4 regions of the Streptomyces sp. NBC_00390 genome follow, and region 4 is predicted to be linked to each of the others. Evidence: riboswitches for the same ligand, from Rfam matches in the RefSeq annotation. Region 4 holds a riboswitch; each other region holds the start of a gene.
What was found. A riboswitch is a leader RNA that binds a small molecule or an ion and turns the genes downstream of it on or off. The one in region 4 is predicted to bind cyclic di-AMP.
Positions count from the first base shown of each region.

Region 1 (3,389 bases), 1.2 Mb from region 4:
GTAATGCGGTGTCCGCAAAGGGACAGGCCAGAAGTGGACTTGGACAGAACGGGCCCTCACGGCCCCGGGGCTGGTCACGGCAGGGGCCGTTGACGGTTGCTCCGAGTGGGGGGTTTCCATGGGGGCAATGACTGACGGCCCTGGGGCCGGCCAGGGCCGGGCCGTTGGCGGCCCGACGGTCCCCGGGCTGGTCACGGCAGGGGCCGTTGGCGGTTCCTGGGAGTGGGGGGTTTCCATGGGGGCGATGACTGACGGCCCCGGGGCCGGCCAGAGCGGGCGACCTTGGTGGTTGGCGGCCAGGACCGGGTCGTCAAGGTCGTGGCAGGGTGTCGGTCCGAAAGGCGCCGGGAGGCCGGAGGACTCGGCCACCGTCGGGCTCCGGCCCGATGTCGGCCCGCCGCACTCCGGCTGTCAGGGCAGCACAATGCCCGGGGCTCCGCCGAACCCCGGGCATCGCAGAGCTGTCGGGTCAGTAGGGACCGTTCACGTTGTCGATCGAACCGTACTTGTCGGCGGCGTAGTTGCACGCGGCCGTGATGTTGGCGACGGGGTCGAAGGGGTCCATCGCGGTGCCCGGGACGTGGTAGGCGGCGAAGGTCGGGTCGATGACCTGGAGGAGTCCCTTGGAGGGCGTTCCGGCCGCGGCGTTGGAGTCCCAGTTGTTCATGGCCTGCGGGTTGCCGGAGGACTCGCGCATGACGTTGCGGTGGATGCCCTCGTAGGTGCCCGGAATGCCCTCCCGGCCCATGATGTCCAGCGACTCCCTGATCCAGCCGTCGAGGTCGTTGGTGTACACCGGGGCGGCCTGCGGGGCCGACTCCGGCGCGGACTGCGTGGCAGCGCCGCTCTCGGCGGCCGGTGCGCTGGAGCGCTCGGAACGGTCGGCACGGTCGGACGAGGAAGGCCGCTTCTCGGCGGGGGCCGGCGTCTCCGCCTTTGCCTCTGCCTTTGCCTTGGTCTTTGCCTTCGCGCCGACCGTCAGCTTGAGGCCCGGGTGAATGAGCGAGGGGTTGTCGCCGACGGCCTCGCGGTTGTCCTTGTACAGCTGCTTCCAGCCGCCGCTCAGCGAATGCTGGCCCGCGATCTTGTAAAGGGAGTCGCCGGGCACCACGGAATAGGTGACGGGCCTGATCTTCTCAGCGGCCACCTTCGTGGCGACGGCGACGGTCGGTGCCACGGCCTGTTCGGCGGCCACGGCCGTCGTCGGCTGCGCCGCGCCGGCGGAGGTCGCTCCCAGCATCGGGAGGGCGAGTGCGGCACCGCCGGTACCCGCGGCGACGAAACTGCGAGTGAGGGGGCTGGACTTGGGACGGCGGTGCTTACCCTTTGCAGGCATGACGAATTCCTCTCCGTCGCCTGCGAGGTGAGCTGTCGGGTTCGGGCTGGAGATGCCCGGTCGCACGGGGAGTGCGACTTCACCCCGAGCCGTTCCGGATGCCGGATCGGCGCTTACCTGGGTCCCCCGCTCCTGCCTACGTCCGTGAGTGGGTGCGGTTCCGGACAGCGGCAGGATTCGGCGGTCCGTCCGGATTGAGGTGACCGTAGGCGAGGCCCATCGGATGGAACAAGCCCGAAATTCACACCACAATCCGCCCAATGAATCCGATCATGGGAAATGCGTGATCAATTCCTGGCAGTACTGCTCAACTTGCCACCCCTGGAAGGGAAATGAACCGAGGGACAAAACTGCACATCTCTGCACTCGTGACCCATATCACTCACAACAACAGGAACAGTCGTCGCCGTGACGGCGCATCAGAAAGCGACAAGCGGGGTAACTTGTCGCTATAGAGACACCTCTATAGAAATTCGGACTAATCACCCCACATGCCGCGTTCTCCCTCATGATCGGGAACGGTGCAGTTCAGAGCCTCAGGGGCGGCGTCGGAGGGCTGCTCAGGGTGCGATGTTGTGGTTCAGGCGGAAGAGGTTGCCGGGGTCGTAGCGCCGCTTGAGTGCCACCAGGCGGTCGTAGTTCTGCCGGTAGTTGGTCCGCACCCGGTCCTGGTCGTCCTGGTCCATGAAGTTCACATAGCCGCCGGCCATGGAGTACGGCCGGAGGGCGGCGGCGTAGTCGCGGGCCCAGCCGGTGGCGGCGTCGCAGTCGGCGCGCGTCAGCAGGGTCGGGCTGAGAGCCGTCGAGAAGCCGGCGTCCCGGTAGGCGAAGGCGGTCTCCTCGGGCCCCACCCGGTGGCAGGCACCGTCGATGGGGAAGATCACCGTCGTGCTCTGGATCGTGGGGGTGGTGGCGCCGTACTCGACATGCGCGTCGAGCGCCCCGTCGGGCAGACCGTGGCTGAAGGTGCCCTTCCAGTAGTGGAAGAGGCCCGCCGGCAGCAGCTCGTCGAAGAGAGTGTTGATCACCGGATAAGGCATCCGATCGAGGTGCCGCCCCACGACCGGTCCGAGACCGGCGAGCCGTGCACGGATGCGGTCGTCCTGGTCCCGGGGGCCGCTCCAGCAGGTCACGACTGCGCACAGGGGCCGCCCGTGCCACCGCTCGGGCAGGAAGGGCAGCGCCGGCCCGAGTCCCACGACGAGCAGCGCGCCGAGCTCGTCCCCGGAGTCAGCGATCAGCTCGCGGTACCCCCGCATCACGTCGGCGTCCAGGGGATAGAACGTCGGCCCGCCGAGGATGTCGGCCACAGGATGCAGCCGGTACTCGAACGATGCGACGACCCCGAAGTTGCCGCCTCCGCCCCGCAGCGCCCACAGCAGGTCCGCCTCGTGCTCCGGCGTACAGGTCCGGAATGATCCATCGGCCGTGACCACATCCGCCGAGAGCACATTGTCGCAGGCCAGACCGCATCTCCGGGCCAGATGACCCATGCCGCCCCCGGTGGTCAGACCGCCGATTCCGGTGGTGGAGACGACACCACCCGTGGTCGCCAGGCCGAAGGCGTGCGTGGCGTGGTTGAGATCCGCCCAGGTGCAGCCGCCCTCGGCCCGAGCGGTGCGCGCCCCGGGATCGACCCGGATGCCGCGCATGCCCCCGAGGTCGAGCACCAGGCCGTCGTCGCAGGTGCCGTACCCGGCGACACTGTGGCTGCCGCCGCGCACCGCCAGCCGCAGATCCCGCTCGCGGGCGAAGTCGACGGCGGCGACGATGTCGGCCGTGTCAGCGGCCCGGACGATGATCGCCGGCCGCCTGTCGTGCACCGCGTTGTAGACCTTGCGGGCCTGCTCGTAGCCCGCGTCGCCGGGCCGGAGCACGTCGCCGTGTACAGCTTCCCGGAGCTGCTGCGCCTGTGTGTCGTCGAGTGCCGGTGTGAAGGTGGTCATGGCCGCCACCGCCTTTCCCTCAGCACCGTTGTAATCCCGGGGCCGGGTGGCGCTCATCGCCGTAACCGCCCATTGCGCCGCGGCACGCATGGGCAGAACCGCCTATG
Region 1 is NZ_CP107945.1:2,007,716-2,011,104, forward strand. It holds gene OHS70_RS08355 (transglycosylase SLT domain-containing protein) at 470-1,336, opposite strand; cyclic di-AMP (ydaO/yuaA leader) riboswitch at 1,341-1,501, opposite strand; gene OHS70_RS08360 (FAD-binding oxidoreductase) at 1,897-3,282, opposite strand.
Region 1: linked by a shared signal. The riboswitch ahead of OHS70_RS08355 (transglycosylase SLT domain-containing protein) and the one ahead of OHS70_RS03350 (M23 family metallopeptidase) in region 4 are both predicted to bind cyclic di-AMP.

Region 2 (3,389 bases), 1.5 Mb from region 4:
GGTGTACATCCACGCGATCTTGTGGCGCAGCTGGGTGAGCAGGGCGGTCAGCCCCGGGCTGCCGCAGGCCTGGGCGAGCGTCTCGTGGAACCAGCTGCCGAGCGAACGCAGATCCTCGCCCTCACCGCGACGCGCCCGCTCCTGCCCCAGCCTGACCAGGCCGCGGAGCACCTTGAGGTGTGCCTCGGTGCGCCGCTGCGCCGCCCGTGCCGCCCCCAGGGGCTCCAGCAGCAGCCGGATCTCCAGGAGGTCGGCCGCCTCCTGCTCGGTGGGTTCGGCGACATGGGCGCCGGCGTGCCGGCGGCTGACGACGAAGCCCTCGGACTCCAGGGTGCGCAGGGCCTCGCGGACCGGGACCCGGGAGACCCCGTAGCGGCGGGCGAGCTGTTCCTCGGTCAGTCTGCTGCCGCGCTCGAACACACCGGAGACGATGTCGTCGCGGATCGCCGTGCATACCGAGTGCGCGGGAATGCGCATGACCGAACCTCCGCTTTAATTCGCGCGAAACGCTGCCGACGGTGTGCGTTCCCACCCCTGTTCCTGGCCGTGACTCTATTGCAATCGGCGTGATTTTCCGATGGCAGACCGAAATTCATGGATATCTTTTGGCCAGTACAAGTAACGCCGAAGGCCCTGGCGGCGGGCCAGGGCCTTCGATGTGGTGCGGGGGTCGGTTGCGGGCGGCGCGGGCCTCAGACCGTGACGCCGCGGGCGCGCAGGTACGCGAGCGGGTTGATGTCGGAGCCGTAGTCCGCGGTGGTCCGGGCCTCGAAGTGGAGGTGCGGGCCTGTGGAGTTGCCGGTGGAGCCCGCCCGACCGATCTGCTGGCCGGGGATGACCCGCTGGCCGACCGAGACGCCGATGGACGAGAGGTGACCGTACTGGGTGTACGTGCCGTCGTTCATCCGGATCACGACGTTGTTGCCGTACGCACCGCCCCAGCCCGCCTCGACGACCGTGCCGGAGCCGACGGCCACGACCGAGGTGCCGGAGGCGGCATGGAAGTCGATGCCGGTGTGGCTGCCGGAGGACCACTGCGCACCGCCGGCCTGGTAGGCGGTGGAGACGTAGGAGCCGGCGACGGGCAGCTGGAAGGAGTTGAGGCGACGGCGCTCGGCCTCACGGGCGGCGCGCTCCTTGGCCTCGCGGGCGGCCTTGACGCGGGCCTCGGCCTTGCGCTTGGCCTCGGCCGCGGCCTTGGCCTGGGCGGCGGCCCTGGCGGCCTCCTCCTTCTGCGCGGCAGCCTGGTCGGCGACCTCGTCGGCGACGGTGTCCACCGCCACGACCTGCGTCAGGCCGGTGTCCTCGGGCGAGGGGGCTTCGGCGTCGGCAGCGAGGGCCGGAGAGGCGAGGGTTCCGATGACGCCGGTGGTGGCGAGGGTCGCGACGGTGGCCATACCCGCGCTGCGACGCGCCAGCCGGCTCGGACCACGATGTTTCCCGGTGGCACGGGTGAACGCCATGAAGAGGCTGGTCCTTTCCTTCCTTCTCGCCTACCGGGTTAGCTGACGGGTTCGGAGCAGGAAGGTCTCCTACGGGCACCTCCGCACGGGGTGTGAAGGCGACCGATTCACCCCAGGGACTGAGTGGGTCCCCGGCTCCCCAGGCTCGCGCCTGACGGGGACTCGGCGATGACTGTCCGTGCCGCGGATGCGGCGGGCTACGGCGAACAGCCGGATTGACGCTAGGCCGATCTTCATCCGATCGCCAAAAATTCAGCACCTTTTGTAGCGCACGCCACAGGGCATAGCCCCAACTGCCGCATGAAAACGGACAAAAGACGGAACCCCGGCATCACACCTGAAGCCGGGGTTCCACTTGTCGGTTTTGAGTTGTATGTCTGCTGCGCCGGTCGTCCCGCGGCTCAATCAGCCGCTGACGACGGTCACTTCACCGATACCGAGCGCCCTCACCGGCTCCTCGATCTGCGACGCGTCACCGACAAGCACCGTGACCAGCCGGTCCACCGGGAAGGCGTTGACGGCCGCCGCGGTCGCCTCGACCGTACCCGTCTCGGCCAGCCGCCTGTACAGCTCCGCCTGGTAGTCGTCCGGGAGGTGCTGCTCGACCTGGTCGGCGAGCGTGCCCGCCACGGACGCCGCCGTCTCGTACTTCAGCGGGGCGACGCCCACCAGGTTCTGCACGGCGACGTCGCGCTCGGCATCGGTCAGGCCCTCGGCCGCCAGTGTGCGCAGCACCCTCCACAGGTCGTCCAGCGCCGGGCCGGTGTTGGGCGTGTCGACCGAGCCGCTGATGGCGAGCATCGACGCACCGGTGCCGTCGGGCGCGGACCGGAGCACCTGGCCGAAGGCCCGTACGCCGTAGGTGTAGCCCTTCTCCTCGCGCAGCACGCGGTCGAGGCGGGAGGTGAGGGTGCCGCCCAGGCAGTACGCGCCCAGCACCTGGGCCGGCCAGACGCGGTCGTGGCGGTCCGGGCCGATGCGGCCGATGAGCAGCTGGGTCTGCACCGCCCCGGAACGGTCCACGATGACCACCCGGCCGGTGTCGTCCGCGGTGATCGGCGGTACCGGACGTGACTCGGTCCTGTCACCGGTCCAGGCGCCGAGGGTGTCGGCGAGCACGGCGTCCAGATCGACTCCCGTGAGGTCACCGACGATCACGGCAGTGGCGGTGGCGGGCCGCACATGGGCGGCGTAGAAGGCCCGCACCGCCGCGGAGTCGATCCGCGCCACGGTCTCCTCCGTGCCCTGACGCGGCCGCGACATGCGCGAGCTCGCAGGGAAGAGCTCCTTGGAGAGCTGCTTGGCGGCGCGCCGGGCCGGGTTCGCCGTCTCGTGCGGGATCTCGTCCAGCCGGTTGCGCACCAGGCGATCGACCTCGCTGTCGGCGAACGCGGGCGTCCGCAGTGCCTCGGCCAGCAGGCCGAGCGCCTTGGGCAGCCGGGAGGCCGGGACCTCCAGGGAGACCCGGACGCCGGGGTGGTCGGCGTGCGAGTCGAGCGTGGCGCCGCAGCGCTCGAGCTCGGCCGCGAACTCCTCGGCGCTCCGCTTGTCGGTGCCCTCCGACAGGGCACGCGCCATGATCGTGGCGACGCCGTCCAGACCGTCCGGCTCGGCGTCCAGCGGGGCGTCGAGGAAGATCTCGACGGCCACCACCTGCTGGCCGGGGCGGTGGCAGCGCAGCACGGTCAGACCGTTCCCCAGCGTGCCGCGCTCGGGCGCGGGGAAGGCCCAGGGCCGGGCGGTGCCGGGGGTGGGCTGCGGGTGGAAGTCCATGGTCACGGCAGCGTCACTCACTGGTCCGCGCCCTCCTGCTCGTCGTTGTCGGCGGAGGTGTCCGCCGAGCCGGCCTCGTCGCCTTCCTCGCCCTTGTCCTCGGCTGCGGGCTCGTACACGAGGACCGCCCTGTTGCTGGGGTGCAGCCGGGCC
Region 2 is NZ_CP107945.1:2,254,140-2,257,528, forward strand. It holds gene OHS70_RS09215 (GntR family transcriptional regulator) at 1-477, opposite strand, end outside; gene OHS70_RS09220 (M23 family metallopeptidase) at 693-1,463, opposite strand; cyclic di-AMP (ydaO/yuaA leader) riboswitch at 1,476-1,641, opposite strand; gene OHS70_RS09225 (M16 family metallopeptidase) at 1,869-3,236, opposite strand; gene OHS70_RS09230 (M16 family metallopeptidase) at 3,254-3,389, opposite strand, start outside.
Region 2: linked by a shared signal. The riboswitch ahead of OHS70_RS09220 (M23 family metallopeptidase) and the one ahead of OHS70_RS03350 (M23 family metallopeptidase) in region 4 are both predicted to bind cyclic di-AMP.

Region 3 (3,389 bases), 4.3 Mb from region 4:
CCACGTTGGAGTCGGCGTGCGAGCCGCCGTTCAGGATGTTCATCATCGGAACGGGCAGCAGGTGCGCGTTCGGGCCGCCGAGGTAGCGGAACAGCGGCAGGTCGGAGGCCTCGGACGCGGCGTGTGCCACGGCGAGGGAGACGCCGAGAATGGCGTTGGCACCGAGCGAGGACTTGTCCGGGGTGGCGTCCAGGTCGAACATCGCCTGGTCGATCAGGCGCTGCTCGGTGGCGTCGTAACCGACGAGCTCCGGGCCGATCTGCTCGATGACGGCGAGGACGGCCTTCTCGACGCCCTTGCCCTGGTAGCGGTTCTGGTCACCGTCGCGGAGCTCGAGGGCCTCGAATGCACCGGTGGAGGCGCCGGACGGAACGGCAGCACGACCCGTGCTGCCGTCGTCGAGGCCAACCTCGACCTCGACCGTGGGGTTGCCTCGGGAGTCCAGGATTTCCCGGGCTACGACGACGTCGATGGACGGCACGAGCATCTCCTTCTGGGATGTGACGCTGGTAGTGCAGGTCTCTTTGGCCTTGCGGCAAGAGCCTAACCGCCTCGCGGGCATCGGCTGCCCGATGCCCGCCCCCTGGGACGAAAAAGGGCATCAAGACCGCCGCTGCCGGACAAATGGTGCCGGATCTACCCGTCGGTAACCACTTCCGCGGGCCGGAAGGACTGAACCCCGGTCCGGCACCAAGGGGGGAAGGGTGCGCCGGACCGGGGCGAGTGGGGGACGGGGCCTGCCGCGGCGGCCGGTGGTCCGCCGGGTCCACCGGTGTGCGGGAGCCCCTGGGGACGCCGAGCGTCCCCGGAGGGGGTCAGCCCAGGCGGAGCAGCTGACCCGGGTTGATCACATTGACGTCCTTGATGACGTCCTTGTTCAGGTCGTACAGCTTCTTCCAGCCGCCCTTGACCTTCTCGGCCTTGGCGATCGAGCTCAGGGTGTCGCCGGCCTTGACCTTGTACTCGGCCTTCTTGGCGGCCTTCTTCGCCGGGGCCGCCGGGCGCTCGGAACGGGTGACCGGGGCCTCGGCCCGCTTCGGGGCGGGCTTCGCGGCATCGGCGCCGCCGGCGTACGGGGCGCTGGACAGGTTCACGCCGCAGTGCGGCCACGCGCCCTTGCCCTGGCCGGCGAGGACCTTCTCGGCTATCTCGATCTGCTGCGACTTCGACGCCTGGTCGGCGGTCGCGGCATAGGCGGAGCCGCCGTATGCGGCCCAGGTGGAGGCGGAGAACTGCAGTCCGCCGTAGAAACCGTTGCCGGTGTTGACGGACCAGTTGCCGCCGGACTCGCACTGGGCGACGGTGTCCCACTCGGACGCGGTCGCGGCGGACGCGGAGGTGGCACCGAGGACGGGGACGGCGATGGCGGCACCGGTGACGCCGACGAGCGTGGCGAAACGGGTGGCCTTGGACGGGCGACGGCGCTTGAGCGTGGTGGCGCGCAGCATGGGACATCTCCTCACCGACGCCTGCGAGGTGAGCTGTCGGGTTCGGGCCGGTGGGGTGTCCCCGGTTCCGTCAGGAACCACGGGACGAGTGCCCGGCCGCGCACCTGGTGCGCGGCTTCACCCCAAGCCGGTTCCGTCCGTCGGTCTCAACGTCCGGGCCCGGCACTTACCTTGGGTCCCCCGCTCCTGCCTACGGCGCTGTGAGCGACGACTGTTCCCCCCGACCGGCGGCAGGATTCGGCGTGACGGTCGACGGGGCCCGCGATGGCGAGCGGTCAGACCGTAGACACAGCTCTCCCCGATGTTCAAAGCGTGAACATCGGGGAGAAATCACCCGAACCGGACGGATGGAAAGTCCCTTTTTCGCAGGTCAGACCCGAGATGGCCGGATCGCGCAAGCGCGGTACGCGAGTTGCCGCAAAGAGACCCTTGTCTCACTCGAACAGAACGGACATAACGCCGCGAACTGCCGCTACTTCAGATCGAGATCAAGGCTCTGGCCGGGGAGGATGAGATCGGGGTCGGCGCCGACGGTCTCCTCGTTGGCCTGGTAGATCGCCTTCCAGCCGCCGGACACCTCGCGCTCGTCGGCGATGGCCCACAGGCTGTCGCCGGGCCGGACGGTGTACGCGCCGGGCTCGGCGTCCGCTTCCGCGGCCGCCCGCTCCGAACTGTCGCCACGTGAGGCATGACGGCCCGTTTCACGATCCTTGTCCGTACTACCCGATTCCGCCTCGTCGGGAGCGGGTTCACCCCGGTGCTTACCGGTGCCGTTCGACGCGTCGGCACCCTCGGGGGCCGGATCCCCGGAAGCGTCCTCGGTCGGGTCGGACTGCCCCGCCTGGTTCGATGTGCCTGATTCACCCTTTGAATCCGACTTGTCCTGCGTGCTCTTCGGCACGTCACTCGTGCCGGGATCCTTCGACCCGGCCGGAGCGCTCGGCTCCGGTGACACCACCTCGCCCAGCTCCACACCCGGATCGACACCGGCCGCGGCGTCATCGCCCTGCAGCCCGGCGATCGCACCGCACATGGGCCATGCCTCGGGCCCCTGCGCGTCGAGCACCTTCTCGGCGACGGCTATCTGCTGGGAGCGGCTGGCGAGGTCGGCGCTGGGCGCGTACGCCGTGCCGCCGTAGTCCTCCCAGGTCTCCTGCGAGAACTGCAGCCCGCCGTAGTACCCGTTGTCGAGGTCGGCACTCCACATGCCACCGCTCTCGCACTCGGCGACGCGGTCCCATGTGGCCCCTTCCGCCGCGGAGGCGGATCCGGCGCCGAGCAGCGGAATGGCGATGGCGGAGCCGGTCACCCCCGCCGCGACGAGGAGTGCCGGAGCCTGACGGGGTCGGCGGTGCCGTCCGTTCCCGGAGCGCATGCGGTTGCCTTTCGCGTGACTACAGATGACTGCGTGCCTGCTGGTACGGCCGAGTCGACGGTGAACGTAGTCGGATCGCACGTGAGTCACAAGTCGATGCAGCGGAGATCACGTGAAAGTCACGATATTGATCGTGCGTCAGTTTCCGGAAAGTGTGAACTCAACGGGCAGAGTGCGCAATCCACGCATGATGAGTCCCCCACGCCACCGCAAATCGGCCGGATCGCCCGCAAGTCGCACATCCGGCATTCTTCGGAGCAGCGTCGCGAGCGCGGTCTGGCCCTCCAGCCTGGCCAGCGGCGCACCGAGGCAGTAGTGGATGCCGTGCCCGTACCCGAGGTGCTGGTTGTCGCTCCGGGACAGGTCGAGCGTGTCCGGATCGCTGAAGCGCTCCGGGTCGCGGTCGGCTGCCGCCAGTACGACGAGCACGGGGTCTCCCGCGGCGATGGACTGCCCGCCGATGGTGAGCGGCTCGGTGGCGAAGCGCCAGGTCGCGAGCTCCACCGGCCCGTCGTAGCGCAGCAGTTCCTCGACCCCGGTCGCCAGCAGCTCGCTCTCGCCGGCCG
Region 3 is NZ_CP107945.1:5,075,760-5,079,148, reverse strand. It holds gene eno (phosphopyruvate hydratase) at 1-481, opposite strand, end outside; gene OHS70_RS22385 (transglycosylase family protein) at 816-1,448, opposite strand; cyclic di-AMP (ydaO/yuaA leader) riboswitch at 1,452-1,656, opposite strand; gene OHS70_RS22380 (transglycosylase family protein) at 1,921-2,823, opposite strand; gene OHS70_RS22375 (cytochrome P450 family protein) at 2,962-3,389, opposite strand, start outside.
Region 3: linked by a shared signal. The riboswitch ahead of OHS70_RS22385 (transglycosylase family protein) and the one ahead of OHS70_RS03350 (M23 family metallopeptidase) in region 4 are both predicted to bind cyclic di-AMP.

Region 4 (3,389 bases):
GAGTGGCTGTATGTCCTCGAGGGGCGGCTGCGGCTGAGCCTCGGTGACTTCGTGCAGGAACTCGCACCGGGGGACAGCGCGCACTTCGACTCCCTCACCCCCCACCGCCTGGCGGCGGCCACCCCGGACGGGGCAGAGCTGCTGTTCGTCCACACCCTCCTGCAGAGCCCCGAGCTGCACCCGCACGTCTGAGACCCCGGTGCGCGGTTCGCGCTCCGTCCTGAACAGAAAGGTCCGTCATGTCACAGCAGCAGGAGGAGCGGTTCCCCCGAGGCCTGGTGATCAGGCTGTTCGTCTACCTGATAGCCGGTCACCTCTTCGCCGGCTTCCTCTATCTGCTCTTCCTGGTGGGCGGCAAGGGGTAGCGCGCAAGGCGTCACGCCTCGTCGAGGAGCCGTTCGCGCAGGCGCTCGCGCGTCTCGGGGGAGAGCCCCAGGCCATCGGAGAGATAGCGCTCCGTGCCGCCCCACGTCTCCTCGATCGTTTCGAAGGCCGCGGCCAGATACTCGGCGCGGGCGTCGAACAGCGGGGCGAGCAGCTCCATGACCTCGGGGGACATCGCGGCGGGGGAGTTGTCTTTGCGCCGGACCTTGTAGCGGCGGTGGGGGTCGTTGGACTTGAGGTAGTCCGCCTCGATCGCGTCGCGGTCCACGCCGACCGCGAGCAAGGACACCGCGATCGACAGACCGGCCCGGTCCTTGCCGGCGGCGCAGTGCATGAGCGCAGGGACGCTGTCCTCGGCCAGTGCGTGCAGCACCCGGCTGTGCTCGCCGGTGCGCTCCTTGATGATCATCCGGTACGACGCGGACATCCGGCCCGCGGCCTTGCCGTCCGCGAGGATCGACTTCAGCTGGTCGAGGTTGCCCTCGCGCACCATCGTCCAGAACTCCGCGCCGTCGGCCGGGTCGCTGAGCGGCAGGTTCACATTGCGTACGCCCGGAAGATCGACGTCGGGACCCTCCAGCTTCTGGTCCGCGGCGTTGCGGAAGTCGAAGATCGTGTGCAGCCCGAGCCCGGAGAGGAACGCCGCATCGCTCGCCGTCGCGTTCGCCAGGTGACCGCTGCGGAAGAGCCTCCCGTACCGCACCCGCCGGCCGTCCGCCGTCGGCAGTCCGCCCACATCCCGGAAGTTACGAACTCCGGCCAGCTCGGGTTCTGTCGACGGGGTCTGCGGCAGCTGCTGCGTCACGTGGACTCCTGAGGTGACTGCCATCGGCGCGGCTCGCCGACGGTGGCGTGATGTGGCTCCCGACGATACGACACCCGTTTATCGGGCAATCATCTCGGCCGTCCTGCAGGGGCGTTGCGCCGTCCGCCCTGGTCGCGGCGAGTGATCCGGGGATCCGGCTGGTTCGGACCAGGCCCCGGTCGATGCGGCCACCCGCGCCCGAGCGGGACCGGAAGCGACTTCCCGTCCCTGTGCGCCGTGTCGACGCGCCTGACACGTGTATACGGAGAGTCACCCGGATGCTTTCGCATTCCTCGGCGGAGGGGAGCCGGTCGAATTCAATGCCGTCCCCCGACCTCGTCGGCGGTGAATAGAAGGATCGCCGAGGCCCCACGGCGGAGTAATGGAGTGATGTGCATCACTTTTCCTCGACCCACGGAAGGGCGAATTGCGTTGATCGTCGTGGGGCTTGATCGGTGAGTGGCGGTGTAAATCATTAAATGGTGCTTCTGTCCGAATTGGATGGTTCCGGTATGGCGTGCCCTGATGTGGGGCGCGCTGGAATCGGGTCGTGAGCAGGGTCATATTTGTGACCGTCCGTGGCCGGGCCTCGAGGTCGAATTCCGTTGTCGGCGCGGGGGGCGAAGATCCGCGATCCACGGAGCGTGACGGGAAATCCGCAGCGCTTTCCCCGCTCGGCATTACTTCCGGAAATCGGCGGCTTGTTCCGGCCCGACAAACTCGCTTACGGTCACCGCAATCCGGACGGACCGCCCAATCCTGCCGCTGTCCGGAATTCGATCCCATCCACGTGTGGCAGGAGCGGGGGACCCAGGTAGTACGCCGCATCCGATCAAATCGGACGGCTTGGGGTGAAGTCGGACATTTTGTCCGGCCGGGCAGCTCCAGCCCGAACCCGACAGCTCACCTCGCCGGCGCCGGAGAGGAATGCGCCATGCCCGCAAAGGGTAAGCACCGTCGTCCCAAGTCCAACCGGATCACCCGCGGCTTCATCGCCGCCGGTACGGGTGGCGCCGCCATCGCCCTCCCGCTGATGGGTGCCACCGGCGCACACGCCGCAGCCAAGGCCGCGCCCGCCACGGCACCTGCCGCCGCGTCCGGGAAGGCACATGCTGCTGCCCCGGCCACCTTCTCGGCCGGATCGGCAGCCCATGCGCCGGCCGGCAAGAAGGCCACCACCTACTCGGTCGTCCCCGGCGACCACCTCTCCAAGATCGCCGCTGAGCATGATGTGCGCGGTGGCTGGCAGAGCCTGTACGCGGACAACCGCGAAGCCGTCGGCGAGAATCCCTCGCTGATCCACCCCGGCCTCAGGCTGACGATCAACGGCAAGGGGAAGGCGAAGACTTCCGAGGCAAAGGCCACCGAGAAGTCCGAGTCCCCGTCCGAGTCGCAGACCCGGCCGTCCGGTGACGACGCGCGGCCCGCCCCGGCGGACACGGCAGAGCCTGTCGAGCAGCAGTCCTCCGAGCCGAGCGCCGAGCAGACCTCCGCCCCCGAGCAGTCCTCCGAGCCGAGCGCCGAGCAGACCTCCGCCCCCGAGCAGGCCTCCGGCTCCGGCTTCGCCGCACCCATCGAGGGCGCGCCGATGTCCACCGCCTACCGCACCGCCGGCGCGATGTGGTCCAGCGGTTACCACACCGGCGTCGACTTCGCCGCCGCCACGGGCACCTCCGTCAAGTCCGTGACTGCCGGCACCGTCGTCTCGGCCGGCTGGGGCGGCGCGTACGGCAACCAGGTCGTCATCCAGCACACCGACGGCACCTACTCCCAGTACGCCCACCTCTCCTCGCTGTCCATCTCCAGCGGCGAGTCGGTGACCGGCGGCCAGCAGATCGGCCTGTCCGGCAACACCGGCAACTCCTCGGGTCCGCACCTCCACTTCGAGATCCGCACCGGACCCGGCTACGGCTCCGACGTCGACCCGCTGGCCTACCTGCGCCAGAACGGCGTCTCCATCTGACCGCCCTGACTCCCTGACAGGTTCGGGCGCTGTTGGACCGGCTCCCCCGTCACCGCTCACGCGGGGCGGGGGAGCCGGGGTATTCCGGCTTGGGCGAAACTTGACCGGTGGCAAAGATCACCCCGCGTCAACCCCTCCTTACGGTCGCGTAGGTCACACCCGTAAGGGAAAGATGTGCTCCCGTGGCAGACGATTCGAGAACAGGGAACAGCGGCGGAATCGGGTCGTACGCGGCGA
Region 4 is NZ_CP107945.1:797,265-800,653, reverse strand. It holds gene OHS70_RS03365 (helix-turn-helix domain-containing protein) at 1-192, shown strand, start outside; gene OHS70_RS03360 (DUF6126 family protein) at 240-365, shown strand; gene OHS70_RS03355 (tyrosine-protein phosphatase) at 377-1,189, opposite strand; cyclic di-AMP (ydaO/yuaA leader) riboswitch at 1,961-2,119, shown strand; gene OHS70_RS03350 (M23 family metallopeptidase) at 2,124-3,152, shown strand; gene OHS70_RS03345 (SGNH/GDSL hydrolase family protein) at 3,335-3,389, shown strand, end outside.